Regions from separate parts of the Spelaeicoccus albus genome, predicted to be linked through region 1. Evidence: riboswitches for the same ligand, from Rfam matches in the RefSeq annotation. Region 1 holds a riboswitch; the other holds the start of a gene.

The links. A riboswitch is a leader RNA that binds a small molecule or an ion and turns the genes downstream of it on or off. The one in region 1 is predicted to bind glycine.
Region 2: another riboswitch for glycine. It lies ahead of gcvT (glycine cleavage system aminomethyltransferase GcvT); the one in region 1 lies ahead of gcvP (aminomethyl-transferring glycine dehydrogenase).

What each region holds. Positions count from the first base shown of each region.
Region 1 is NZ_JACBZP010000001.1:2,844,980-2,864,222, forward strand. Features, by position in the region: gene qcrB (cytochrome bc1 complex cytochrome b subunit) at 1-1,495, opposite strand, end outside; gene qcrA (cytochrome bc1 complex Rieske iron-sulfur subunit) at 1,495-2,538, opposite strand; gene qcrC (cytochrome bc1 complex diheme cytochrome c subunit) at 2,591-3,376, opposite strand; gene ctaE (aa3-type cytochrome oxidase subunit III) at 3,426-4,064, opposite strand; gene trpD (anthranilate phosphoribosyltransferase) at 4,331-5,398, shown strand; gene BJY26_RS13255 (Lrp/AsnC family transcriptional regulator) at 5,443-5,724, opposite strand; gene BJY26_RS13260 (DEDD exonuclease domain-containing protein) at 5,721-7,502, opposite strand; gene BJY26_RS13265 (hypothetical protein) at 7,693-8,004, shown strand; gene BJY26_RS13270 (ROK family glucokinase) at 8,096-9,058, shown strand; gene BJY26_RS13275 (ROK family glucokinase) at 9,082-10,065, shown strand; gene BJY26_RS13280 (hypothetical protein) at 10,074-10,661, opposite strand; gene BJY26_RS13285 (alpha/beta hydrolase) at 10,658-11,413, opposite strand; gene BJY26_RS13290 (lysophospholipid acyltransferase family protein) at 11,524-12,288, shown strand; gene BJY26_RS13295 (MerR family transcriptional regulator) at 12,481-13,056, shown strand; gene BJY26_RS13300 (ParA family protein) at 13,175-13,972, opposite strand; glycine riboswitch at 14,013-14,113, shown strand; gene gcvP (aminomethyl-transferring glycine dehydrogenase) at 14,183-17,038, shown strand; gene BJY26_RS13310 (AAA family ATPase) at 17,070-19,243, opposite strand, start outside.
Region 2 is NZ_JACBZP010000001.1:1,756,542-1,766,261, reverse strand. Features, by position in the region: gene BJY26_RS08135 (hypothetical protein) at 1-404, opposite strand, end outside; gene BJY26_RS08130 (M18 family aminopeptidase) at 485-1,825, shown strand; gene BJY26_RS08125 (L-serine ammonia-lyase) at 1,806-3,215, opposite strand; gene glyA (serine hydroxymethyltransferase) at 3,218-4,498, opposite strand; gene gcvT (glycine cleavage system aminomethyltransferase GcvT) at 4,501-5,616, opposite strand; glycine riboswitch at 5,671-5,768, opposite strand; glycine riboswitch at 5,769-5,866, opposite strand; gene BJY26_RS08110 (DUF202 domain-containing protein) at 5,954-6,283, opposite strand; gene BJY26_RS08105 (YidH family protein) at 6,291-6,674, opposite strand; gene BJY26_RS08100 (IMPACT family protein) at 6,756-7,361, shown strand; gene BJY26_RS08095 (glutamate-cysteine ligase family protein) at 7,439-8,941, shown strand; gene BJY26_RS08090 (TraR/DksA family transcriptional regulator) at 8,946-9,365, shown strand; gene BJY26_RS08085 (metal-dependent hydrolase family protein) at 9,362-9,720, opposite strand, start outside.

The DNA of each region.
Region 1 (19,243 bases):
ATGGAACCTTGCCCTCATTATCGGGCTGTGCCGGAATGACCTCGGGCGATTCGAAACCGACGAGCTCCCACCGACGGTGGGGATCGAACTGCTCGTGCACCTCGGTGTATTCCCCGTGGGGAAGGCGGATGATGCGGCCCGATTCGAGCCCGTGGAGCGCCGTCTCGCGATCCTTGCGCTGCAGCGCGAGGCACATGCGCTTCGTCACCCAGAAGGCGATAACGGGACCGAAGAAGAACAGGAACCGCAATGCGTAGGTGACCTGTTCCAACGACAGCTTGAATTGAACCGCGATCACGTCGGATCCAGCCGCCGTCCACATCACGCAGTACCAAACGACGCCTGCTACGCCGATACCCGTCCGGACCGGGGCGTTACGGGGACGGTCGAGAATGTGGTGCTCGCGGTCGTCCTTTGTGACCCAGGCTTCGAGCATCGGGTAAAGGAACAAGAGTCCGAAGATGACGATGACGGGCCCGAGTGCCGGAAGCAGAATATTCAGCGAAATGGGGTAGCCGCCAATGTGGATCTCGCCCCAACCGGGCATGAGACGCAGCGCGCCGTCCATGAACCCGATATACCAGTCCGGCTGAGTACCTGCCGAGATAGGCGAAGGGTCGTAGGGCCCGTAATTCCAAATCGGGTTGATGGTGAACGCGGCGCCCATGAAGCCGATGACGCCGAAGATGATGAAGAAGAAGCCGCCGGCCTTGGCCATGAACACCGGAAGCACCGGCTCGCCCACGACGTTCTTCTCCGTTTTGCCGGGCCCGGGATATTGCGTGTGCTTGTGCAAGACCACCAGGAAGAGGTGGATCACGATCATCAACAGAATCGCTGCCGGTACCAGCAGAATGTGCAGCGTGTACAGACGTGAAACGATGTCGCTTCCGGGGAACTGTCCACCGAACAGGAAGAACGAAAGGTAGGTGCCGATCAGCGGGATCGCTTCAATGATGCCGTCGATGATGCGCAGGCCGTTGCCCGACAGCAGATCGTCGGGGAGCGAGTAACCGGTGAATCCGTCGGCCATGCCCAACAGGATCAGCGTGCCGCCGATCATCCAGTTCATTTCGCGGGGCTTGCGGAACGCGCCGGTGAAGAACACACGAAGCATGTGCACGCTCATGGCTGCCATGAACAGCAACGCAGCCCAGTGGTGCATTTGGCGCATCAAGAGTCCGCCGCGCACGTCGAACGAGATGTTCAACGTCGAGTTGAACGCTTCGGAGACCTCAATGCCGCGCAGGGGCTGGTAGGGGCCGGAATACACGGTTTCACCCATGGCCGGGTGAAAGAAGAACGTCAGAAACGTTCCGGTGAGCAGCAAGATGATGAAGCTGTACAGAGCGATTTCGCCGAGCATGAAGGACCAATGCTGCGGAAAGATCTTGCGACCGAATTCGCGGACTGCCTTGGAGGCGCCGTACCGGCTTTCGATGTTGAAAGCGGCCTTGCCGATCTGCGTCTTGGGTTCTGTTGTCGAGGTACTCATCAGTGGTTCATCTCCCAGAAGCTCGGTCCGACCGGAGCTTGGAAGTCAGATCGCGCGACCAGATATCCTTCGGAATCAACGGTGATCGGAAGTTGCGGAAGCGGCCGTTTTGCCGGACCGAAGATCACCTTGCATTCGTGCGTGACATCAAATGTCGACTGGTGGCACGGGCACAGCAAATGGTGAGTGCGGTGCTCGTACAGCGCCACCGGGCATCCGACGTGGGTGCAAATCTTCGAATAGGCGACGATGCCGTTGTAGTTCCAATTCTCGCGGCCCTTGCTCACGTGTAGCTGGTCGGGTTCGAGACGCATCACCAGGACGGCGGCCTTGGCCTTGTCGTCGAGCGGCTCGTCCGATTTGTGCAGGTCTTCCGGGATGACGTGGAAGACCGATCCCTCGGTGACGTCGGAAGCCCTGATGAGTGCCGGATGCTCAGGCACGCCACCGGAGTCCTTGGCCAGTCGAACACCCTTGCGCCACATCGTGTGGTGCATGACCCTGCCGGGCAGCGGACCGAGGTCGCGGAACACGAGGATGGCGGGCAGCGGCACGAGCGCCAGGGCGGCGATCATGCTGTTGCGAATGAGTGAACGACGGGCGATGCCGGATTCTTCTTTGCCCTGGCGAATGATCTCCAGCGCAACCGCTTGATCCTCGTCACTGCCGGCGAGCTGGTGCCTGTCTTCGGACAGCTCGCGGTCGGGCATGAGCGTCTTGCCCCAGTGCACAGCGGCGATGCCTATCGCAAAGAAGGCGATACCGGTGCCGAGCCCCAGCATCAACGTGGACATCCGGATGCTGGCCATTGTCGCGCCCGGCGTGAAGACGAAGTACGAAACAATGAACAGCAGCGTGCCGATTATTGAAACCGAGAACAGGATCGCAACTTGGCGTTCGGAACGCTTGGCGGCCTCCGGCTCGGTATCGGTAATACGGTACGAGTGTTCTTCCGGACCGGGGTTGGTGAAAGCGTCTTCGGTAGCGGATGAGCCGACGACTGCATTCGAAGTCTCAGAGGTGGGGTGCTCGGATGAGCTCATCGTCTCCCTCGCCTTGTCGTTGGGATGGTGTGCATGAAAACTGTGTCGTTCCTTACTTATGCCGCGCGGCTAACCAGACCGTCGTCGCGATGATGAAGCCGAGACCGAAGACCCAGGCGAAGAGCCCTTCCGAGATCGGCCCGATCGAGCCGAGCTTGAATCCGCCGGGCGACGGGTTGCTGGTCACGGCCTTCAAATAGGTGACGATGTTCTGCTTGTCTTTCGGCGTCAGGTTCGCGTCGTTGAACACGGGCATGTTCTGCGGACCGGTCTCCATTGCCTCGTAGATGTGCGCCGACGAGACATCGGAAAGGTTCGGCGCGTACTTGCCCTGTGTCAGTGCGCCGCCGGCGCCGACGACGTTATGGCACATGGCGCAGTTCGTACGGAACAGCGCACCACCTGCAGCGGCGTCGCCTTCGTTGGTGTTGAGTTCTTCTTTGGTGGGAATGGCAGGTCCGGGACCGAACGAAGCGACGTACGCAGCAAGCTGCTTGACCTGCTTATCGGTGAACATCGGATCGCGCTGCGCACCCTGTGGGCCCTGCATGGCCAAGGGCATGCGCCCCGTGCCTACCTGGAAGTCGACGGCCGCGGCGCCGACACCGACGAGCGACGGGCCGCTCGCGGTGCCCTGGCCGCTCTTTCCGTGGCAGGTCGCGCAGTTGGCGATGAAGAGCTTCTTGCCGTGCCCCAAGTTCTCGCTGCTGGCCGTTTGCGCGTTCGCCGTGCTGTTCGACTGAAAAACGGCGTAGATGCCGCCGGTGAACAAAAGTCCCAACAACAGCAGCACAACGACTGCCATGGGGTGTCTGCGTCGGGCCGCTAGTGCCTTCACTGCCAAACCTCGTCTCGTCTTATTTCGTGGTGCAAATCGTGTGTGTCGGTCACTTGAACAGGTAGATGACGATGAACAGACCGATCCAGACCACATCGACGAAATGCCAGTAGTACGACACGACGATTGCGGATGTGGCCTCCGGGTGGCCGAACTTCTTGGCGGCGAAGCCTCGACCGATGATCATCAAGAATGCAATCAAGCCGCCCGTGACGTGCAATGCGTGGAAGCCGGTCGTCAAGTAGAACACCGAGCCGTAGCCGTTCGACGCCAACGTGATGCCGTCGGAGACCATGTTCGCGTATTCCGTCACCTGGCCGCTGACGAAGATGGCACCGAGCACGAAAGTCAGCGCAAACCATTCGATCATGCCCCATTTGGCGACATTGAATCGTCCACCGGTGCGGAAGACCTGGAAGCGCTCGGCGGCGAAAACGCCGAACTGACACGTGAACGAGCTTGATACCAGGATCAGTGTGTTGACCGTCGCGTACGGCACTTCCAGCTTCGGTGTCTCGCTTGCCCACATGTCGGGCACGACAGAGCGAAGTGTGAAGTACATGGCGAACAAACCAGCAAAGAACATGAGCTCGCTGGAGAGCCAGACGACGGTACCCACGGATACGGTATTCGGCCGATTCACCGTTGGGTGTGCGGGCGCGTTTGCGGAAGCTGTGGCAGTTGACACGCCTTTATTATTACGGGTCTTCGGGTCGGAAGCATCACCGACCCCACCACTTTTGCCGGTTTTTTCTACGACGTGTAGCGAAAACCGCGAAAACACGCGGTTCTCAGCATCTGACTTAGGTAATCCTAAGTGATGCAACTTAGGTAACCCTTAGTGAATAATGCGGTTTCCATGTGAGTCCGCTGCGTGAACGGACCCGCCGCTTGCCGCACGCTGTCGATAGCATGAATGATCGGATCTCACGCACCATCACTACAGGAGTCAACGTGGCCAAGAGTCGAAAAGTTCCCGACGCCTCGGACGACGGCAGGACCTGGCCGGGGATTCTCTCCGCATTGCTGGCCGCCGAGGATCTCAGTGCCGAGGACGCTGCATGGGCCATGAACAGTTCGATGTCGGGAGAGGCCACCGACGCGCAGATTGCGGGATTCCTGATGGCGCTGCGGGCCAAGGGCGAAACCGTCGAGGAACTTTACGGCCTGTCCACGGCGATGATGAACCACGCCGTGGCCCTGGACGGCTTGTCCGACAGTGTCGACATCGTGGGCACCGGCGGGGACCGCGCACGGACCGTGAACATCTCCACGACAGCCGCGATAGTTATTGCGGCTTGCGGCGAGCGCGTGGTCAAGCACGGCAATCGAGCCTCATCGTCGAAGTCGGGTGCCGCCGACGTCCTCGAGGTGCTCGGGGTGAATTTGGATTTGACGCCGGACGACGTGGCCCGGGTCGCCCGCGACGTGGGCATCACTTTTTGTTTCGCGCAGGTGTTTCACCCGGCGTTCCGGTTTGCCGGTCCGGCTCGGCGAGATCTTGGAGTGCCGACGGCATTCAACTTGCTTGGTCCACTGACGAACCCGGCCCGGGCGTCCAGCACCGCGGTGGGCGTGGCCGACCTGCAGATGGCTCCGCTCATTGCCGGCGTGCTGGGACGGCGTGGTATCGACGGATTGGTGTTCCGTGGGGACAACGGCCTCGACGAACTCACGACGACGTCCACCAGCGATATCTGGGAAGTGCGTTCGGGTGCTGTCGAGCACAGCCGTTTCGACCCTGCCGATCTGGGGTTGGCAACTGCCACGATCGAGGATCTGCGCGGCGCTGACGCTGCTTTCAACGCTCGGGTGACTCGGGGAGTCCTGGCCGGCGAACATTCCCCGGTACGCGAAACCGTGTTGCTCAATGCGGCAGCCGGGCTTGTGGCAGCCGAACGCGGCACGGGGAGCGAGCCGTTGATGGAACGTCTCGGGCGGGCGTATGACCGTGCGGCCGGCGCAATCGACGACGGTGCCGCTACATCGGTGTTGGATAGGTGGATCACTAGCACTCGCTGACGACTTGTTCCTCGGCCGGCCCCGGAGAACGGGGGAGTGACGGCCTAGTCGGAGAGGCCGATGTCGAAGGCCGCCGCCAGGTCGTGCTGCGAGTACGCCTTGTAGGCGATGTGCGTGGTGGTTGACGTGACTCCGTCGACCTTGGACATGTGGTCGGCAATGACATCGGCCAAGGCATCGTGCCGGCGAACCCGCACGATGGCGATCAGGTCGTAATCGCCTGTGACCGAGTAAACCTCACTGACCCCGTCGACTTCGGCGAGTTCGGTCGCCGTTTCCGGGATGTGGTCGACGGACGTGGTGATGAGCACGATGGCGGTGATCATGGGGTTCCTTCCGGACTGGTTGCTGTCGGGGTGGTTGCTGTCGGGGTGGTTGCTGTCGGGCTGGTGTCGCCGGCTGAACCGACGGTGTGTGACCCCAGCGTAGCGAGGACGGACGGCGCCGACGTCCGCGCGCAGGCAAGCTCGCCCTCGACCTCGATCAAACGGACGCCGGGCTCGCCCAGCCATCGAGCCACCAGCGCCGACTCGCCGGGCAGGGCAGCGGTACGCGGCTGGATGGGCCGCTCCGCATGCTCGGCTGTGGCGTTAAGCCCGGCCAACACGTCATAAGGATTCTCGTGGCGGGCGCAGACGGCAGTGCCGGCCAACCGCCCGTAGCGGACCACTGCGATCTCCCACCCGCCGTCCGGCGTCCGCCGAGCCGCAGCGAGATGCGGACACGTGGCAAGCATGCGTGCTTCGTCGGTCTTGACGACGGCATGCAGGTATGACAACAGTCGATCGCGCGCCGTTGCCGCCTCTTCATATCGCCACGACGCCGATAGCGACTTGATGCGTGATCGGGCGGCAGCCACAACCTGTTCGACGTCGCCGCACATTGCCCGTCGTACCTGGTCGGCAGTCAGCGCGTATTCGGCCGGATCCGTCACTCCGGCGCACGGGCCGCCGCATTTGCCGAGTTGCGCAGCCGCGCACGGGGGCCCGCCGACCGGCGTACGGCAGCGGCGCAAGGCGAACGCATCGTGCAACGCGTCGACGCACGCGACGGCCGCGGCATGTGACGAGAACGGGCCGAGATACCGGGCGCCGGCAGCAGAATCGTCGCGCACGTCGCGCACTATCGACAGTCTCGGGAACGTCTCGGTAGTCAACTTGACCCACGGGGCGCGCTCGGGCATCTTGTCGCGACGGTTGTATGGCGGTTTGTGCTCGGCGATCAGACGGAGCTCGCGCACGCCGGCTTCGAGAATCGTGGGACAGACCAGGGGCGTGACCTTGTTGGCGATGCGCACCATCTCACCCATCCGGGAACGGGTCTCCGAACCGGTGAAGTAGTTCTTCACGCGCATCCGGATATTGCCCGACGTGCCGACATAGAGCACCCGTGACGACGCGTCCGTGAACAGGTACACGCCGGGCGAGTCCGGAAGGTCGGCCGCCAAGTAGCTCTTGCTGCGAGTGGCAGCCGTGACCGTCGAAGTCACACCGGCGAGCTCTTCAAGGGTGTCGACGCCCTGGCTGCCGAGCCTGCCGATCAATCCGTGCAGCACATCGACTGTTGCGCGCGCATCTGCGAGAGCCCGATGATCCGGCGTCGTTGCAGCGCCGAAATGGGCAGCCAGCGTGGCGAGTTTATGATTGCGGACCTCGTCGCGGGGGACGACCGCGCGAGCGACTTTGACGGTGTCGACGGTCTTGAAACCGGGCCAAGGAATTTGGAGCTTGCCGGCGGCCGATTTGAGGAAGCCGATGTCGAACGGGGCGTTGTGGGCGACGAGCACGCAGCCGTGCGCGAATTCGAAGAACATCGGCAGGACGGCGCCGATCGCGGGCGCATCGGACACCATCGCGTTCGTGATACCCGTCAAGGTCGTGACAAACGGCGAGATCCTGTCGCCGCCCGGGTTGACCAGCGTTTGGAATTCTCCCAAAGGCTCGCCGCCGCGTACTTTGACGGCACCGATCTCCGTGATGGCGCTCGTAGCTGCCCGCGTGCCGGTCGTCTCGAGATCGACAACGACGAACGTGGTACCGAACAACGGAGTACCCAGGTCGTCGATTCGCAGTTGCTCGTGCAGCAGATCGGTCCGGCTGTGCATGGCACAAGCTTGTCACTTCTCACCGACAACCGTCAGATTGCGGGCGTTGTCGGTGCCGGCGCCTAGTGTCTTCTCACGTGAGGGAACCGCATCGCCGACCGTCGGCGATACCGGCTCCGCACGGATGACGACAGCAACCGGTAAACAACCGGTCGGTGACAACCGGCCGATCGGGTGAGTGGGAGGCACAGTGATGATTGTCGAATGCCGGCAGTGCGCCGACGGCACGTGCGCCGCGGACGGCGGCTGCCTTGTCGCCGCGTTCGCCGCACTCGAACCGAATCGGCTCGAGCAGCCGGAGCGGCCCGAGTGGATCCTCGAAGCCCCCGAGGCGTTCGACGCGCGCGAAATTGAGGCGTTGGCAGTGCTTTCGGATGCCGGGCTGGTGCCGGCCCTGGTCCCGCCCCTGGCACCGGTCATGCCGGCGTCCGGCGCGACGACCGGGCCGGAGCCGGACGACGTGTTCTGGCCGGCCGACACCGCGTATCGAGACGTCGGCTGACCATCGGAGCGGCCGCCGACGGGGCGAGGCCGACGACACGGACGGCGGAGTCCGTGCGCGCCCCGGCCCAACCGCCGATACGGTAGAGCGTATGACTCGTCTTAGCTCATATGCGCTGACCATCGGTGTGGATATCGGCGGCACCAAGATCGCGATGGCGGTCGTTGACGGCGATGGCCGCATCATCGATAAGCATCGCGTCGATACTCCTGCTTCCGATGCGTCGGAAATACGGCAGGCCATCGCCGAGGGCGTGCGCAAGCTGCGCGAAAAGCACCGAGTCATGGCGGTAGGGGTAGCGGCGGCCGGTTTCGTCGACTCGGCACGGTCGACGGTGTTGTTCGCGCCGAACATCAATTGGCGTAACGAGGATCTGAAAACCGAGTTGGAAAAGGAGCTGTCCTTGCCGATCGTTGTCGAAAACGATGCGAACGCGGCAGGGTGGGCCGAATTCCAGTTCGGCGGCGGCCGGCATGTCGACAATATGGCGCTGTTGACGATCGGGACCGGGCTCGGCGGCGCCCTCGTGGTCGACGGCCACTTGATCCGCGGTGCTTACGGTGTCGCTGCCGAGTTGGGCCACCTACGACTCGTGCCCGACGGCCTTCATTGCGGTTGCGGCAACAGGGGATGCTGGGAGCAGTATGCGTCGGGGAACGCCCTGACGCGCGAAGCACGGCTGCTGGCCAAGCACAGCCCCGCGTTGGCCGGTGCCCTGCTGGAAGCGGCCGGCGGGGACGCCGACGACATCACCGGCGAGATCGTGTCGGCGGCGGCACGGGACGGCGACGGGCCGGCAAGCGAGCTCTTGGCCGATTTGGGCGGCTGGCTCGGCCTGGGCGTTGCACAGTTGGCGACAATTATGGATCCGGCCGTCGTCGTGATCGGCGGCGGTGCGTCGGCCGCTTCGGATTTCATGATTCCGGCCGCCATGGACGCGTATCGTCGAAATTTGCCGGCGCGCGGCCAGCACCCCGAGCTGACGATCAACGTGGCCGAACTCGCTAATGACGCCGGTGTCATCGGCGCCGCCGACCTGGCTCGGACTCACTGACCGTGGCCGACCAGCAAAGCGATTTGCGTCCATCCAGGAAGGTGCTCGAACGCGGCCTGGCCGTCGGCATCGACATTGGGGGTACAAAAGTGCTCGGCGGCATCGTCGACGTCGACGGCACGATCCTGGCAACCTGCCGGAAGTCGACCCCCGGACGTGATGTAGCGGCCGTCGAGAACACGCTGGCCGCCGTCGTCGCCGAACTCGTGGACTCACGCGACATCGTGGCGCTCGGTATCGGCGCGGCCGGATGGATAGACGGGACCGGATCGACGGTGATGTTCTCGCCGCACCTGGCATGGCGCAACGAGCCGCTGCGTGAATCGCTGCAAGCACGGCTCGGCAGGCCGGTACTTGTCGAGAACGACGCCAATGCCGCCGCGTGGGCCGAAAGCCGCTTTGGTGCCGGCACGGGCGAGTCCCGCATGCTGTGCCTGACGCTTGGCACCGGAATCGGCGGCGGCATCGTGATGGATGGGCGGATCGAACGCGGCAGATTCGGCGCGGCCGGCGAGTTCGGCCACATGGTCATAGTTCCGGACGGACACCGGTGCGAATGCGGTAACCGCGGATGTCTCGAACAGTACGCGTCCGGAAACGCGCTGGGCCGCGAGGCCCGCGAGTTGGCGCGAGCCGGATCGCCGATGGTGCACGAGATCGTGCGCCGGGTGGACGGCGATGTCGACGCCATCACGGGACAAGTCGTGGCAGAAGCGGCGTTGGACGACGATCCGGGAGCGAGGAACTTGTTTGCGGACGTCGGCGCGTGGCTCGGCCTGGGGCTTGCCAATCTTGCAGCGGCGTACGATCCGGGACGATTTGTCATCGGCGGCGGAGTCAGCGCTACCGGCGAGCTATTACTCGAACCCACACGACAGAGTTTTGCCCGCAATCTCACGGGCCGCGGTTATCGCCCGGCTGCCGGCGTCGTGCACGCACAGCTGGGTCCGGAGGCCGGCTTGGTCGGCGCGGCCGACTTGGCGCGCCGAGCGGTCACCGACGCGTAAGCCACGACTCACACGACCGCGCCGTCATCGTCGTCATCGCGGTGATCCGGCATCGACATGATCAACCCGGCCACTCCGCCGATGAATGCGCCAATGGCGATAAGGATCGTGTATCCCGGCGCATTGTGCCAAAACAACACGACGAACAATACGTAGAGCGGCGCACAAACGGCGCCGATCCAACACAGCACCAACGCCGGCGGCGACTCGCGCCAGCCGAGAGGCGGCGGCTCGGGCGGCTCGTACGATCCCTCATCGTCCTCATCGAGTTCCTCGGGCTCGACCCGGGGGTTCGGCAGCCACAACAAGTCGCCATCGGACGGATGGGCGTCATCCGACGCCGGATCGTCGTCAGCCGGCTGATCGGGACCGGGGGCGTCGGTCAGCCAGAGTCTGTCGAGCTCCTCATCGGAGATCCGGCCGAGTTCTTCATCGGCGTCCGGGCCGAGTCCCTCGTCACCACCGGCCGTGCGGCCGTCGTCCGCGGCCGGCAAATCGTGCCCGGCGGCCGGTTCCTCGTCCTCCAGACGCGCAACCAGCGAGCGCCACTCCTTGTCGAAGTCCGGCTCTTCGTAGTCCCGTCCCGCCATGCTCATCGGCTCAGCCTGTCGATGAAGGCGAGCGACCGGTCGATGATGAGGGGCGCGTCATTGTCGAGGGTGGCCACGTGCAGACTGTTCTGCAGCACGACCTCCTCGGTATCTGCCGAAGCGGTCCGGTCGAGGATCAGCGCGGACGACCGGGCCGGCACGACGTGGTCGACGCGGGAACGGAACACCAGGAGCGGCGCCGTCACGAGATCCAATTTGGCAACGGTGCGTCGAAACAGTTTTGTCATGCTGCGGGTGGCTCGCAACGGGGTGCGCTCGTAAGCGTGCTCGGTCTGCCCGGGCTTTTTGATGTCGTCGCCGATTGCCGGGATCGATGCCTTCACCCATTGCAGTGCCGGCAGCAACGGTAGCAATGGATCGGACAGCGCGATGGCGGGATTGACAAGGACGACGCCCGCGACGGTCGGCGTGTCGGCAGCAAGGTCCAAAGCAAGGCAGCCGCCCATGGACAAGCCGCACACGAAGACGTGATCGCACCGGGCGGCCAACTGGTCGTACGCGGAACGGGTAGCGGCCTGCCAGGCCCGAAATGGGGTTCGCGCCAGATCGCGCCAGTTCGTCCCGTGCCCGGGAAGCAGCGGAAGCCGGACGGCGAACCCGCGGGCCGCATACGCGTCGGCGAGCGGGCGCATCGCGTATGGCACGCCGGTGAACCCGTGGAGGACGAGTACGCCGATCCGCGCGCCGTCGCCGGTTCCGTCGAACGCGAACGGTTCGCGGAACTCGGAAAGTTGCATAGGTTTAGTCTGCCATGGTGCCGTGCTCAAGTACTCTGCCCGATTTCGAACGTGTCAGACTTGCACGGTAGACAAACGCGCCTCGGCGTAGCGCAAGTCGAAGGAGACAGGTGTTTTATTGGCTTTTGAAGCGGATCTTCCTCGGTCCGCTGTTGCGCGTGACGTTTCGGCCATGGGTGCGCGGTTTGGACAATATTCCGGATACCGGCGGAGCAATGATCGCCGGCAATCACCTGTCGTTTTCCGATTCGATATTTCTGCCGTTGGTCGTTGCGCGTCCCGTCGTCTATTTGGCGAAGAAGGACTATTTCACCGGCAGGGGAGTCAAGGGCGGTTTCACGCGCTGGTTTTTCAAAGTGACCAATCAGCTGCCCATGGATCGTTCCGGCGGCAAGGCGTCGGCCGACTCGCTCGGCGGGGGTCTGGGCGTATTGACGGAGGGCAATCTGCTCGGAATATATCCGGAAGGGACCAGGAGCCCGGACGGGCGACTTTACCGCGGCCGCACCGGCGTTGCGCGGCTCGCGCTCGAAGCCCGCGTACCGGTCATCCCGGTCGCCTTGATCGGTACTGACAAAGTGCAACCGGAGGGCAGGAACATTCCGCACGTGCGCCGGGTCGGCGTGGTGATCGGTCGTCCGCTCGACTTTTCCCGGTATCACGGGATGGAGGGCGACCGGTTCGTGCTGCGCGCCATCACCGACGAGATCATGTACGAGATCATGCGGTTGTCCGGGCAGGAGTACGTCGACATGTACGCCTCTACCGCAAAAAAGCGGCTCGCCCCCGAAAAAGGCCGCGGACGCCGTCCGAAGGACGCTCCCGGCGAGGGCCCCGACGCGCCCGGTGTGGAGCCCGAGCGGGACGACAAATAACGTCCGAACCGCGACACGCCGGAGGGGTCGGACGGACCGGTCGTTGATTCCACGGCGTAATAACCGTAGGTTCTAATCAGTAACGCCCTTGGTTTCTCTCGCATCCGCGTTCGACTTTCAGCTAGTCTGGGTACTGTAGTACGCGAGTGCGAAGGCACTTCCCTATGGGGGCGAGGAGAAGGAGGAGTCGGTGTGAACCGCTCAGGCGAAGAGACAGCCAGCCCCCGGCACGTGCCGACGCAGGCGCAGGGGCTGCTCTTTGACGAAGATTTGCCCGTCCTCGACGACGAGGTGGGCTACCGTGGCCCGACGGCCTGCGGGGCCGCCGGCATCACATACCGCCAGCTCGACTACTGGGCCCGAACCGGGCTGGTCGTCCCGGCCGTCCGCGGCGCCGCCGGGTCCGGAAGTCAGCGACTCTACAGCTTCCGAGACATCTTGGTGCTCAAGGTCGTCAAAAGACTTCTCGACACCGGCGTCTCATTGCAGCAGATCCGCTCGGCCGTGTCGCATCTGCGCGAACGCGGCGTCGACGATTTGGCACAGATCACGCTGATGTCGGACGGCGCGAGCGTGTACGAATGCACGTCCGCCGACGAAGTCATCGACTTGCTGCAAGGCGGCCAAGGGGTCTTTGGAATCGCCGTCGGGCGGGTTTGGCGCGAGGTTGAAGGCAGCCTGTCCGATCTGCCCAGCGAGCGCGCGGAGGAAATTCCCGCAGAAATGGACGAACTCGCCAAGCGGCGCGAAGCCCGCAAGATCGGCTGAACGAAGCCGGCACAGGATGCCGCGTGCTCCCATTGCGGGGCGACGCGGCATTTTTGCGACCGGAACGTCCGGCAGGCGCACTCGTCCGGTGTCGACCGCGGGCTAACGACGGCGCAGGCTAACGGCGACCGCGCAGGCGCCCGGTTCGTAGCGCACGGTCGAGCATTGAGTCGAAGATGCCCGACAGATCGGCCGACGTCTTGCCCGGCCATTGGTGAATAGGCCGCCCCGACCCTTGAGCTTGTTGCAGCACGCTTCGCTCGGGCACCTGCGGATTCAACACCAGCGGGCCGAACATGTCTTTGAGCTCCTTCACGCGGTACTGATGTTCCGTCGAACGCGGCCTGACGCGGTTGACGACGATGCCCAGCGGCTGCAGATTGGGGGCTACTCGCTGTCGGAGTTCGTCGGCGGCCCGGAGCGCACGATCGGTTGCTGCGACCGAAAAGAGCCCGGGCTCGGTGACGACGGCGACACGCTGGCTGGCGGTCAGTGCCGTCCGGGTGAGCCCGCCCAACGACGGAGGGCAATCGATGAGCACGAGCTGGTACAGATGTTCGACCTTCTTCAACGCCTCATCGAGACGGCGCAATCCGCGGTCGGAAAGGGTCGGGCGGTCGAATTCGGCCGATCGCGGCGATCCGGGCAGCACGTCGAGGGCGTGCGGCTTATCGGCAGACCATCCGCTCGGGATGATTGCGGCGTCCAGAAATTTCTGCCGCGGAGACGCTAAAACGTCGGACACGTCATGGTCGCGTCCGGCCTCGATATCAAGACCTGTTGTCGCGTCCGCTTGCGGATCCATGTCGACGACGAGCGTGGGAATGCCGCGCGCAAAAGCCGCCGACGCCAGACCCGAGGTGACGGACGTCTTGCCGACGCCGCCCTTCAAACTGCTCACACTTAAAACCAGCACAGCAATTACGGTACCGAACATGTAGGCTTGAGGTTGCTGTTGACCCCGCGCGGGAGAGTCCCGGGGCAGGAAACAGTCTCGGGCGCCGAAGGGGCAACACTCCCCGTCAAGCTCTCAGGCATCCAAGACCGCACGGGTCAGGCGACGCTGAAATGAAGCATGACAGCGGGGGAGGCCTCATTGACCGTACTGAATTAAGGTTGCCTCCACATGACGCACGACACCGAGACTTTCGCACAATTCGCCGACCGTCACATCGGCCTGGATGACATAACGACGGCGCGTGTCACCGAGCAAATCGGCTTCTCGGATCTGGACTCGTTCACGGACGCCGTGGTCCCGACGCGCATTCGCGGAGACGAGGGGCTGGACCTCCCGCCTGCCGCATCCGAAGCCGAAGCGTTGGCGGAGCTGCGCACCATCGCCGGCCGCAACACCGTGAACACGTCGTTCATCGGCCAGGGCTACTACGGTACGTACACGCCGGCTGTCATCCGCCGGAACGTCTTTGAAAACCCCGCCTGGTACACCGCGTACACGCCGTACCAGCCCGAGATCTCGCAAGGCCGCCTCGAAGCGCTGCTCAACTTTCAGACGGCTGTCGCCGACTTGTCCGGCCTGGACATCGCGAACGCGTCAATGCTGGACGAGGCGACAGCGGCAGCCGAAGCCATGACACTGCTCCGGCGTGCCAACCGGAAAGCACCGGCCGACTCGGTCTTCGTCGTCGACAGCGATATCTTCGCGTCGACGCTCGCCGTGATCCGTACCCGTGCCGAAGCGCTCGGCATCGGTTTGGCCGTCGAGGACCTCAGCGCCGGAACGATCGCGCACGAGAACTACTTTGGCGTACTGCTGCAGTACCCGGCGGCGTCCGGCACGGTTACCGATCCGACGCCCGTCATCGAATCGGCGCATGAGCACGGGGCCGGCGTAGCCGTCGCGGCCGACCTGCTGGCGTTGACACTGCTGACGTCGCCGGGCGAGATGGGCGCCGACGTCTGCATCGGAAATTCGCAACGGTTCGGCGTACCGATGGGGTACGGCGGCCCGCACGCGGGCTACATGGCCGTGCGAGAGGGCCTGCAGCGGTCATTGCCGGGTCGCCTGGTCGGGGTCTCCGAGGACAACGTCGGCAGGCCCGCCTACCGACTCGCCCTGCAGACCCGCGAACAGCACATCCGCCGCGAAAAGGCCACATCCAATATCTGCACTGCGCAGGTACTCCTGGCCGTCATGGCCGGCTTGTACGCCGCCTACCACGGGCCCGCCGGCCTGCGCCGCATCGCCGGCCTGGTGCACGCCCGCGCCGTCCGGCTTGCCGCCGGTATTGCCGAACTCGGCCTGACCGTGACGACTCCGCGTTTCTTCGACACCATCCAGCTCTCCGCACCGGGCAAGGCGACCGAACTCGCCGACGCCGCCCACGATGCAGGCTGTCTGGTCTTCCGCGCCGACGACGACACGGTGCGCGTCTCCACCGATGAGACGACGTCCGGCGCCGATATCGACAGGCTGCTCGGAGCCTTCGCCACCGTGACGAAGGGGAAGGCACACGCTGCCGACGCAGGCAACGACCTCGAACCGGACTTCGATTTCGGTGGTTTGTCGCGCACCAGCGAGTACCTCTCGCATCCCGTGTTCCACGTGCACAGGTCGGAAACCCAGATGCTGCGGTATCTCCGGACGCTGGCGGACAAGGATTACGCATTGGACCGGGGCATGATCCCGCTCGGCTCGTGCACCATGAAGCTCAACGCCGCCGCCGAGATGGAACCGGTGAGCTGGCCGGAATTCGCCAACCTGCACCCGCTGGCGCCGGCGGCCGACACGGCCGGCATGGTGGCCCTGATCGAACAACTCGAAGGCTGGCTGGCCGAGATCACCGGGTACGACACCGTCACGGTTCAGCCGAACGCCGGCAGCCAGGGCGAACTGGCCGGATTGCTGGCCATCCGCGCTTACCATGAATCGCGCGGCGATACCGACCGCACCGTTTGCCTGATCCCGGCGTCCGCGCACGGTACGAACGCGGCCAGCGCCGTCATGGCCGGGCTCAAGGTGTCAGTGGTGGCGACTGACGAATTCGGCAACGTCGACATGGACGATCTGAAATCCAAGATCGACGAACATCACGATCGCTTGGCCGCCATCATGATCACGTATCCCTCGACCCACGGCGTGTTCGAGGAAACGATCTCGGACATCTGCGATCAAGTGCACGGCGCCGGGGGACAGGTGTACCTCGACGGTGCGAACCTGAACGCGCTGATGGGGCTGGCGAAGCCGGGCCGCTTCGGCGGCGACGTTTCGCATTTGAACCTGCACAAGACGTTCTGCATCCCGCACGGCGGTGGCGGCCCCGGAGTGGGCCCGATCGGCGTCCGCGAGCATCTTGCGCCGTTCCTGCCGGGGGCCGGCACCGTCGGTCCGGTGTCGGGGGCGAGATACGGTTCGGCTTCGATCCTGCCGATCTCCTGGGCATATATCCGCATGATGGGCCCCGACGGCCTGAAACGCAGCAGCCAATCGGCAATCGCCGCGGCAAACTATGTTGCGGGACGTCTCGGCAGCCATTATCCGCTGCTGTACACGGGATCGGACGGGCACGTCGCGCACGAATGCATTTTGGACCTTCGCCAGATCACCAAGGAAACCGGTATCACCGTCGACGATGTGGCCAAACGGCTCATCGACTACGGTTTTCACGCGCCGACCATGTCGTTCCCGGTGGCCGGCACGCTGATGGTCGAGCCGACCGAGAGCGAGGATCTGGGCGAGCTGGACAGGTTCGTGGACGCGATGATCTCGATCCGCGCCGAAATCAGCGACGTCGCAAAGGGAGCGTGGCGCGCCGACGACAACCCGCTCACGAATGCTCCGCACACTGCCGAGGCCGCGATTGGGCAGTGGACGCACCCATACGAGCGGACGCTGGGCGTGTTCCCGGCCGGCGTGAACCCGTCGACGAAATACTGGGCGCCGGTCGGACGGATCGACGGCGCCTACGGCGACCGCAATCTGGTCTGCTCGTGCCCGCCCGTTGAGGACCTCGCCGAAGTCTGAGCGCAGAGTCTGAAAGCAGGCGGACGGCCGGCTACCCGACCCGCACGGCTCCTACCCGGGAGCCGTGCGGCGTCTTTTCGATCTCGATGCTCGACACGATCCTGTCCTTCATTTCACGCACGTGCGAGATCACGCCGACCGCGCGGCCGCCGGCGCGTAGACCGTCCAGCGTATCGAGGACAAGCTCGAGGCTCTGCTCGTCGAGACTGCCGAACCCTTCGTCGATGAACAAGGTCTCCAGGTCGACGCCGCCCGATTCGGCCTGGACCACGTCGGCCAGGCCCAATGCGAGCGCCAACGAAGCTTGGAACGATTCGCCGCCCGACAAGGTACGCGGATCACGGGACATGCCCGTGTGCGCGTCGAGTACCTCAAGTCCAAGGCCGGACAATCGTCCGTGACCGGCGCGCGTATCGGTATGGCGAATGCTGTACCGGCCTTCGCTCATAACCAGCAATCGGCTTGACGCCGCATCGGCGACAGCTTCGAGCCTGGCCGCCAACACGTACGTGGACAGGCTCATCCGCAAATCGTTCCCGGTGCGGCCGCGAGCGAGCTCGGACAGCCGGTACGTCAAGTTGTAATGGTCCAGCACGGAGTCTGCCGACACTGTCGCGTCGTCGAATTCGGCTTTGATCGACGTGACGGCGTTCAACGCCTTGTCGACAACTGCGCGACGTTCGATGGCCGCCCGGTGTGATGCATCGGCCACAGCCAAGCGTTTTTCGGCCGCCTCGCGTTCGACGTCGGTGGGTGCCGTCGTCCCGTCCAAACGTTCCCGTGCCGCGGCCACCAGGTCCGGTTCGCCTGCGCGCGTGCGAAGTTCGGCTGCTCGCTCGCGCGCATCGTCCTGGCGCGTGCGAGCGTCATCTTCGTCCCGCTCGTTCAGAAGGGCGGCGCGGACGGCGTCCAGTCCGGCGAACTGCGCTGCGTCGGCGGCTTCCTCGGCCTTCCTGCGCGCGCTCTCGGCTCGCTCCCTGTCGGCACGCACCGCGGCCGCGGCGGATTGGAGCGCTTCCAGCGCCTCAACGCGCGTCGTCGCGGTTTGGATGGCTTCATCGACCGGTGTCTCGCCGACGATGGAGTTCCGCTTGTCTTCGAAGCGCTGGTTTTGACGATCCAGGTCGTGTCGCTCCCGGCCGGTCTCGGCAATCGCGTCGTTCCGGGTGCGGATCGCCTCGGCAAGCCGCTCGAGTTCGGTATCGGCGGCAGTGATCTCATCGGTCAGCTGTCGCAGACGAGCCTGCGCGTCCGTGCTTGCTTGCTGTCGCTGCACCGCCTCGTCGCGATGGTGCAGTGCGGCGTCCGTATCGGCGTCGCCGGCGCGGGCCATGGCTTCGCTCAGGCGCTCACGAGTGTTGCTCACCGCATCGGAGGCCCGTCGGCGCGCTTCGTCGGCGGCGGCCGCGACCGCTTCGGCCTCCTTCTCGGCCGAGGAGTCGATCGCATCGGCCGAACGGACGGCCGGCGCCGGATGACTTGTCGACCCGCAGACCGGACAGGGACGGTCGTCCTCGAGATCGGCGGACAGCTCGCTGGCCATACTGGAAAGCCGCCGCTCCCGGACGTCCAGATATTCGTCACGGCGACGCTGGGCGTCGTCCGTGGCGGACCGCAATGCTTGTTCCGCTTCTTGAAGGTCCGCGCGCAACGTGTCGGCCGTGCGCGCGGCCGCGAGGGCGGATTCTGCTCGCCGGGCCTCAGCGTCAAGCGCTGCGGCTCCCGCCGCGAGATCGCGTAACCCGTCGCGGGACGCCGTCAGTTCGGAGCGCCGCGTCGACAGCTCGTCGTGCGAGGCGCTGTCGTCGTCCCGGAGCTTCGTCTGATCGGCCATTCGCTTGGCGGAGGCGTCGGCCAGGGAGCGCCGTTCGGTGTAGTTCTTTTCCTCGGCGCGCAGATCGGCAAGACGGACCAGTTCGGCGCGAACGGCGTCGATATCGGACGAAAGCGTCTCATCGGCCGTGCGTCCGGCGGCGTCTTCGGCGGCCTTGAGAGCGCGACGGCTCTCATCGAGACCGGCCTTGGCAGTATCGAATAAATCCAGGCGGGAGCGCGCTCCGACGGCGCGCCGATGCTTTGCCAGGGCATCCCGATCGGCGTCGCGCTCGGCCCGCGCGTCGTCGAATTGCTGCTGATCGCGTTCGAGTTCGTCGAGGCGGGCGTGCCGGGCGACGCGCGCTTCCAAATCGTCCCGCGCGCGCCGGG
Region 2 (9,720 bases), 1.1 Mb from region 1:
CTGGTGCCGGTGGGGTACAAGATCTCCGTGATGCCGTTCCCGGACGAGCCGCACACCGCGGAGACGTCGACCTGTCCGGGCAGCTCGATGCCGAGTTTTGCGGCAACCACGTCTTCGGGCACGTCGTCCGGCGTCTCGATCTGCGGCAGCAAGCGCACGAACACCCCCGGGCAGCCGCCGTCCGCCGTTGACGGCCTGCAGGTGCCCACACCCGAGTGATAGTTGACGACATGCCTGGTCTGCACATTGTCCAGGCGCACCCGAACGGTGGTGGCAGCGCGGACGAACGTGATGGCACCGACCGCTGCCGCGACGATCAGGCACGCCACGACGACCTGGCGGGCAGTGCTCTGCCGGGCAGTATCGGACCGCAACGGTGCGGCAGCGTGGTTCTGCGCTTCCACGGTGTCAAGATTACGCGTTTTCCGGGTTGTCCGCGCCTTCCCTCTGTCGCGGTCCGAGGTGCCCCGGGCAGAATGGTCGTATGCCTAATACCGATGCGCCCAATACCGATGCCATGCCGACTTTCAGCCCCAACGACTCCCCTGCTCACGCCCACGCCATCGACTTGGGCGACTTCGTTTCATCGTCGCCTTCGTCGTTCCATGCCGCGGCCGAAGCGGCCCGGCGGCTTTCGGCTGCCGGGTTCGTACGGGTGTCCGAGACGGACGAGTGGCCGCGATCCGGGCGCTTTTATTGTGTGCGGGACGGCGCGATCATCGCCTGGGCAGTGCCGGACGCCGCGAGCGCGCGGACCGGGTTCCGCGTGCTGGGCTCGCACACCGATTCCCCCACGTTCAAGCTCAAACCGCGACCGACCACCGGCAAATACGGGTGGCTGCAAGCAGGCGTCGAGGTCTACGGCGGCCCGCTGCTCAATTCATGGCTGGATCGCGAGCTGGCGTTGGCCGGCAGCATCGTCACGCGCGCCGGCGTACGGCATTTGACCCGCACCGGGCCGCTGCTGCGTTTCCCGCAGCTGGCGATCCATTTGGATCGCGGCGCGAACGATGGTCTGAAACTCGACAAACAACAGCATATGAACCCGGTGTGGGGGCTCGGCGATCCGTCCGAGGCCGACCTGGTCGGGGTGCTTGCCGAGCACGCCGACGTCGACCCGAGCGATGTGGCCGGCTACGACGTGGTTCTCGCGGATACGCAGGCTCCCAGGCTGTTCGGCGGCGAGAACGAATTCCTGGCCTCCAGCCGGTTGGACAATCTTTCATCGGTGCATGCCGGCGTGCGGGCCCTGGAAGCGCTGGACGTCGAGAGCGCCGACCGGATCGCCGTGCTCGCCGCATTCGATCACGAGGAAGTCGGAAGCTCGTCCCGGTCGGGCGCGTGCGGGCCGTTCCTCGACGACGTCCTGAGCCGCATCTCCGGCGGGCTCGGCGCCACCGACGCGCAGTACCGGCAAGCGCTGGCGTCGTCGGTCTGCGTATCGGCAGACGCCGGGCATTCGGTGCACCCGAACTACCCGGGGCATCATGATCCGGCAAACCTGCCGATAGCCGGCGGCGGCCCCCTGCTGAAGATCAACGCCAATCAGCGTTACGCCACCGATGGGCCCGGCGCCGCCATCTGGCAGCGGGTGTGTGCGGCAGCCGGCGTTCCGACTCAAGAGTTCGTGTCGAACAACCAGGTTCCGTGCGGGTCGACCATCGGACCGTTGACGGCCACCCGCATCGGCATCCGCACCATCGATGTCGGGGTGCCGCTATTGTCCATGCATTCGGCGCGCGAACTCACGGCCGTCACGGATCCCTACTTCCTCGGGCTTGCCGCGGCCGAGTTCTTGAGGTCGGCTAACACTCCACCACGTTGACGGCGAGGCCGCCCATCGCGGTTTCCTTGTATTTCGACGACATATCGGCGCCGGTCTGCCGCATCGTCTCGATCACCTGATCAAGCGACACGCGGTGCACGCCGTCGCCCCGCAGCGCCATTGTCGCCGCGTTGATCGCCTTGCCGGCGCCTATCGCATTGCGTTCGATGCACGGGATCTGCACGAGTCCCCCAATGGGGTCGCACGTCAGTCCGAGGTTGTGCTCCATGGCGATCTCGGCCGCGTTCTCGACTTGCGCCGGGTTGCCGCCCAGCAGTTCGGCAAGTCCGGCGGCGGCCATGCTGGACGCCGATCCGACCTCGCCCTGGCAGCCGACTTCGGCTCCCGAAATGGACGCCTGCTCGCGGTAGAGCACGCCGATGGCACCCGCCGTCAGCAGAAACCGGACGACGCCGTCCATCCGGGTGTCCATATCGCTGCCGCGCAGGCCGCGCACGTACCGGGTGGCGTAGAACAGCACTGCCGGCACGATACCTGCCGCGCCGTTCGTCGGGGCCGTGACGACCCTGCCGCCCGAGGCGTTCTCTTCGTTGACGGCCAGCGCGGCAAGGTTGACCCAGTCCAGGTAAAGGCTCGGATCGCGGTCGGGGTCTTCGGCTTTCAGCTTGTCGTACCAGCCCTTGGCCCGCCGCCGCACCGTCAGGCCGCCGGGCAGATCGCCGGTGCGCGTGACGGAGATGTTCATGCATTCCTCCATCACGTGCCAGATCTCGATCAAACCCGCCCGGACGTCGTCCTCGGACCGGGCGGCCAACTCGTTCGCCAACATGATCTGCGAGATCGGCAGGCCCGTGTCGGCGCAGTGGCCGAGCAGTTCGGACGCCGTGCGGAACGGGTACGGAGGTTCGGGCAGCGACCCGACGCCGACGCTTTCCTGCGGCCCCGGCGCGGAAGTGAATTCGCCGTCGCGTTCGACGAAGCCGCCGCCGACCGAGAAGTAGGTTGCCGCATGCAGCTCGGTACCCGCGGCGTCCGCCACGGTGAAGGTGACCCCGTTGGTGTGCCGTTCGAGCACAGTGCGCGGGTGCAGCTCAATGGCGTCTTCGCCGGCTGCGATCGTGCGGGAACCGGCGAATTCGATCTTTCCGGTGTCGCGGATTGCAGCCAGCCGCGACTCGACCTGGTCCGGGAGGATCGTCTCCGGGTGCCGCCCCTCCAGGCCCAGCAACACCGCGGTCAACGTACCGTGGCCGCGACCGGTCGCCGCCAATGAGCCGTACAGGTCGATGCGGATCGATGCCGCGTCGCCGACGACGCCGAGGCTCGTGACCTCATCGGCAAATGTCGCGGCCGCGCGCATGGGACCGACCGTGTGTGAACTCGACGGTCCGATCCCGATGGAGAACAGGTCGAAGACGCCTACTGCCATGGTTATTGGGCCTCGCTCAATGGTTCGATAGTGGAATACAGCGGGTGGTCGGCGGCCAGCTTCGCCACGCGACCGGACAGCGCTTCGATGTCGTCGCCCAGCAAGCACTGCGCAATGATGTCGGCGACTTCTTTGAACGCGTCGGTGTCGAATCCGCGGGTGGCCAGTGCCGGCGTGCCAATCCGCAGGCCCGACGTGACCATGGGCGGGCGCGGGTCGAACGGGACGGCGTTGCGGTTGACGGTGATGCCGATCCGGGCAAGCCGATCCTCGGCCTGTTGCCCGTCCAGTTCGGAGTCGCGCAAGTCCACCAGCACGAGGTGCACGTCGGTGCCGCCCGTCAGCACGGTGATGCCGGCGTCCGTCACATCATCGGCCGTCAAACGCTCGGCAAGGATGCCGGCGCCGTCCAGACACCGGCGTTGCCGGTCGGCGAAACCGGGCTCGGAAGCGATCTTGAACGCCGTGGCCTTCGCAGCGATCACATGTTCGAGGGGCCCGCCCTGCTGGCCCGGGAACACCGCCGAGTTGATCTTCTTGGCCAGATCCGCCTCGTTCGTCAGGATGAACCCGCCGCGCGGCCCGCCAAGCGTCTTATGCGTCGTCGACGTCGTCACATGCGCATGCGGCACCGGGTTCGGATGCAGCCCGGCCGCCACCAGCCCGGCGAAATGGGCCATGTCCACCATCAGATAAGCCCCGACCTTGTCGGCGATCCGCCGGAACTCGGCAAAGTCCAACTGCCGCGGATACGCCGACCAGCCCGCGATGATCAACTTCGGCTCATTCTCCACCGCCAGCCGCTCGACCTCGGCCATGTCCACCCGGTAGTCCGAATCAGCCACGTGATACGCCACCACGTTGTAGAGCTTGCCGGAGAAATTGATCCGCATGCCGTGCGTCAAATGCCCGCCATGAGCCAAATCAAGGCCCAGGATCGTATCCCCCGGCTTCAGCAATGCGGCCATGGCCGCAGCATTGGCCTGCGCACCCGAATGCGGCTGCACATTAGCGAACCCCGCTCCGAACAGGTCCTTGATCCGCTGAATGGCCAACCGTTCAATCACGTCAACGTGCTCGCACCCGCCGTAATACCGGCGACCCGGATATCCTTCCGCGTACTTATTCGTCAGTACCGACCCCTGCGCCGCCATCACGGCGGCCGCCGCATGGTTTTCCGAGGCGATCATCTCCAGGCCGTCTCGTTGACGTGCAAGCTCGGCATCGATCTCGCGGGCAACTTCGGGATCGATCTCCGACAACGGCGAATTCAGATCGGTCATGCTCAGTCCTTCTTTCTGGAATAGAACGGCAGTGCTGTGACTTCGAACGGTTGGGGTTTGCCGCGCAAGTCGACGTTGACGGCCGTGCCGGGCTCGCTGTGCGCAACGTCGACGTACGCAAGTGCTATCGGGTACCCCAGAGTCGGCGACGGCGCACCGGACGTGACTTCGCCGATCCTGTTGCCGTCGGTGGCCGACTGTACCGCGTACCCTGCGCGTCCGGCCCGTCGCCCCGCGCTTTTCAGGCCGACGAGCACCCGGGCCGGCACGTCGTCCTTGAGCTTTTCAAGCGCGGATCGTCCGACGAAGTCGCTGGGCTTGGCCATACTGACGACCTTGCCGAGTCCGGCGGCGAACGGCGTCAGGTCGACTGTCAGTTCATGGCCGTAGAGCGGCATCCCGGCCTCGAGGCGCAGCGAGTCGCGACTGGCCAGACCGGCGGGGGCGGCCCCGACGTCCGCGCCGGCTTCCAACGCCTTCCGCCATAGATCGCCGGCGTCCGCATTCGGCACGTAGATCTCGAAGCCGTCCTCGCCGGTGTATCCGGTGCGCGCCAGCAATGCGTCATGGCCGGCGACCTGCAGGCGGATGCCCGCGTAATAGCGAAGCCCGGTCACGGCGTCGGCGTCGGTGTCATTGGTGAGACGCAGCAGGATCTTTTCGGCCTCGGGGCCTTGGATCGCCACCAGCGCGGTGTCTTCGGATTCGTTGACGACTTGCACATCGAAGTTCGCGGCACGCTCGGTCAAAGCCGCCGTGACGGCGTCGACGTTCGACGCGTTCGGCACTATCAGGAACTCGTCGTCGGCCAGCCGGTACGTGATGAGGTCGTCGACGATGCCGCCGCCCGGCGTCAGGACGAACGAATATTTGGCACGGCCGACCTTCATCGCCGACATCTTGCCGGCAAGCGCGTAGTCCAGGTATTCGGCTGCGGCCGGTCCACTCACGCGCACTTCGCCCATGTGGCTGAGGTCGAAGACGCCGGCGGCCGTGCGGACGGCACGGTGCTCGGCAAGTTCGCTGTCGTATTTCAGCGGCATCTCCCAGCCGCCGAAATCGGTGAACGATGCGCCGAGCTTTTCGTGCTCGGCATGCAGCGGCGTGTGCTTACTCATTTCGGCTCTCAAACTGTCGGGGCTATCGGATCAGACTAACGCGCGTGACTGATTCCTCCCCCCTCTGTATCGAACCTGAGAGATTTGCGTCATATTGCACTGGCGCTTGCACCGTCGGTGAGCCGGCGAAGCCGGCTGCTCTTCAGAGTTGCCTGGTCGAAACGGTACGTGTGCCTGAGAGATTCCCGGGGAGGAGTTGCTCCTACGGCGTCCGTCACCTGGCTGGCACGGACTCTCCCGCTTCGATTTGTCGGCTATGAAATTGGATTCTTCAAGTGAACCACATCACGGCAGACAAACGATAGTCGTACGGGCGGTCGCCGGCAGAAAGCCACCGTCAGGTCAGCACGATGCTCGCCATCGCCACGAGCGCGGCCCCGACCACCATGAGCGATATTGCGGCATGCGGCAGCGGGTTTCCGGCCGCCCGGCTCTCGGAATGTTCGGACGGCGCTTCCCGGAAGTGGTTGCGTCGGTGCGAGGAGTATAAGGTGACGCCGGCCGCCAGAAGTCCGAGCGCCAGGGCTGCCGTCGTGATGAACCCGTTGTGGCCGGTGATGCCGCTGCGCAGCAACAGCGCACTGTTCACGCCGATGGCCAATGCCGTCCGATTCCAGGCAAGCGCAGTCCGTTCGGGTTGCAGGCCCGGATCACGGTTTTTGCTCATTGCCGCATTACCCCTGCATCAGCACGGGCCGTAACAAGATGACCGCCACAAACACGACGCCGATGGCAAGTGCGGCACCGGCCAGGATGGACAGGACGGGACTGTGCGGCATCGCCCGCCGCCGGCGCATGGCGATCTCGTTGGCCTTCCATCGGACGTAGGCAACGGCGCTGAGCAAGATGGCCAGCAGCCCGAGGCCCACGGCCAGCGCGACGATGATCCATCGGGGAGCGAGCCCGCCGGCGAACTGGTCGATGGCGACGGCGCCGGCCAACAGCGCCAGGGCCGTGCGGATCCACGACAGAAAGGTGCGCTCGTTGGCCAAGGTGAACCGGTAGTCCGGATCGTCTCCTTGCTCACGCCACCGCGGGGTCACCTGCTGATTCCACATCCTTCTTCAGTCGCTGCCGGTTCAAGATTACCGGCCGATCGACTTCCGGCCACCGGCCGCCCGGCCCGGTACTGTTGTCCGGTGGAGTTTCTTCGCACGCCCGTTGCGCTCGCCGAGGCCGAGATCGAGGTCAAACGATCCCGGTTCATCGCGGTGGTCGGCCCGGCGCAGGACGAGGACGCCGCCGGGCGCCGGATCGCCGAGCAACGGCTGGCGCATCCGCGGGCCCGTCATCATTGTTCGGCTTTCCGAGTCGCGGACGGAAGCGTCGAACGTTCGGACGACGACGGCGAACCCGCCGGCACTGCCGGCGGCCCGATGCTCGGCGCGCTGGACGGCGCACACGTCGTCAATGCCGTAGCGGTCGTGACGCGGTATTTCGGCGGTGTCCTGCTGGGAACCGGCGGGCTGGTCCGGGCGTACAGCGGCGCCGTGCGGGAGGCGCTGGCAGCGGCGTCCCTCCGTGACTTGACTCGCTTGCAGACGCTCACCGTGGTCGTGGACTACGCGATAGCGGCACGGGTGGAAGCCGCCGGGAATCCGTGGCGCGTTCTCGGCGCACAGTACGGCGCGAGTGTGACGATGCGCCTCGGCGTGCCCGGAGATCCGGACGCCGCACGCGCCCGGTTGCGCGATCTGTCTGCCGGAACCGCGTCGATCGAGCTCGGCGGCGTCACGTACGCCTGACGCGCGCGCCGATGACCTGCCGAAATGGGCCGGTCCGATCTCTACCCTTTCCCGGGCGATTGTGGTTGAGTTTGGGAATGGGAGAGGAAATCGCCGCCGAATCGTTCAGCCGCGAAGACCGGCGGCGCTACCGTGAGCGGTTGTTGCAAAACCTCGACACGTTCGACGAATACCTGTCGAACGCGCATTTCGCCGATGACCGGTCAATAGGGCTGGAAGTCGAACTGAACCTCACCGACGAGCACTTCGACCCGGCGCTGCGCAATGCCGACGTGTTGGCCAGCGTGGCCGATCCGTCATTCCAAACCGAGATCGGCGCCTACAATATCGAGCTGAACTACCCGGCGTTGGCGATCGAATGCGATGGGTTGCGCCGGCTGGAAGACGGCCTGCGGAGCAGGCTCGATGCCGCCGACGAGCGGGCCCGTGCCGTCGGCGCCCATCTCCTGATGACCGGAATCCTGCCGACCATCGACGAGAACCTGCTCGCCGACGACGCGTGGATGAGCCCGGAGACCCGGTATGCCGCGCTGAACGAATCGGTATTGCAGGCCCGCGGCGAAGACGTACTGCTCGACATCGAAGGACACGAGTCGTTGCACCTGTACGTGCAGAGCCTGGCACCGGAAGCCGCCTGCACAAGCGTCCAGCTGCACGTGCAGGTCTCCCCGGGCGGGTTCGCTTCGGCGTGGAACGCGGCGCAGATCATTGCGGGGCCGCAAATCGCGCTTGCCGCGAATTCGCCCACATTCATCGGCAAGAAACTGTGGCACGAGACGCGCATTGAATTGTTCGGTCAAGCCGTCGACTCCCGTCCGCCCGAAATGCGCAATCAGGGCGTCCGGCCGCGAGCGTGGTTCGGCGAGCGCTGGATCACGTCCATCTTCGATCTGTTCGAAGAAAACGTACGATACTTCCCGGCGCTGATTCCGGAAATGGCCGAGGCCGGCAAACACCAGCCCGGCCGGCTGGACGGCCCGCCGAGCCTGTACGAGTTGCGGTTGCACAACGGCACGGTGTGGCGATGGAACCGACCGATCTACGACCCGCACGGCAAACTTCCGCATTTGCGCGTGGAGAATCGCCTACTGCCGGCCGGCCCGACGGTCATCGACACGGTGGCGAACGCCGCCTTCTACTACGGACTGGTCGAAATCCTGCAGGCGGCCGACCGTCCGTTGTGGTCGCGCATGGCGTTCTCCACCGCCGCCGACAACTTCTATGCATGCGCCAAGCACGGCTTGGAGGCGCAAGTATATTGGCCGGGCGCCGGCGACGTGCCCGTCGACGAGTTGATAGTGCGCCGGCTACTGCCGTTGGCGGCCGAGGGGCTCGACAGGCTACACGTCGACAGCGGTACCCGCGACAGGTACATGGATGTACTGCGCGAACGCGCCACCAGCAACCAGAACGGCGCGGGATGGCAGCTGGAAACCATAGCCGCGTATGAACGCGAGGGCCACAACCGCGACAGCGCCGTGCACTCGATGGTCGCCGATTACGCGCGCGGCATGCATTCGAACGAGCCCGTCCACGCCTGGAAGATTCCGGGAACACATTCGGTCTCCCACACGTTGTAAGGGCATGTCCACACGCCAGCAGTCAACAAAGTCTCAGACACAGGCGCCTGCAGCCCGACCGGCCGAGGCGGAGCAATCGCGCACGCGGCTCAAATCGGCCCGCGCCGATGTCGAGGCACGGATCACCGCGTTGCAGCGCAGCCACGACGACCTGGTCGCCTCGGCAGCCGATGCCCCGAATGACGATGAGCACGACCCCGAGGGAGTGACCGTCGCTTTCGAACGCGCGCAAATCGATTCGCTGTTGCACGAATCCCAGCGCGAACTGTTGGAAATCGACGACGCGTTGACTGCTTTGGATGCCGGCGGCTACGGCATATGCCGCGAATGCGGCGACACGATCCCGCAGGCGCGTCTCGAAGCGCTCCCCGGCGTTGCGCTGTGCATGACGTGTGCGGCAAAGCGGTACCGCGAGGCGTCTTAGGCGACGCGCACGCCGTCCTGATACACGCCGTCGATGTGCTCCCGTAACGTGGCCAGCTGATCGTTGCCGATCAGCTTCGTGTCGACAACTACCACGTCGCCGCGGAAGCCCTCGGCCAGGCGGCCGACCCGCAGCTGCTCGCCGAGGAGTTCTCCGGCCACCGACGTGGTCGCGGCAAGCACCTGTTCGAGGTCCATGCCCCCGTCGGCCATCAGCTGCAGCTCTTCGAGGTTTTGTCCGTGCGGTCCGACGCCGGAGTCGGTGCCCATCGCGATCTTGACGCCGGACGCCGCGGCCTTGGCGAACGAGTTCTTGTGATCGCCCGCTACGCGCACGGCCTTTTCCAGCATGGCCG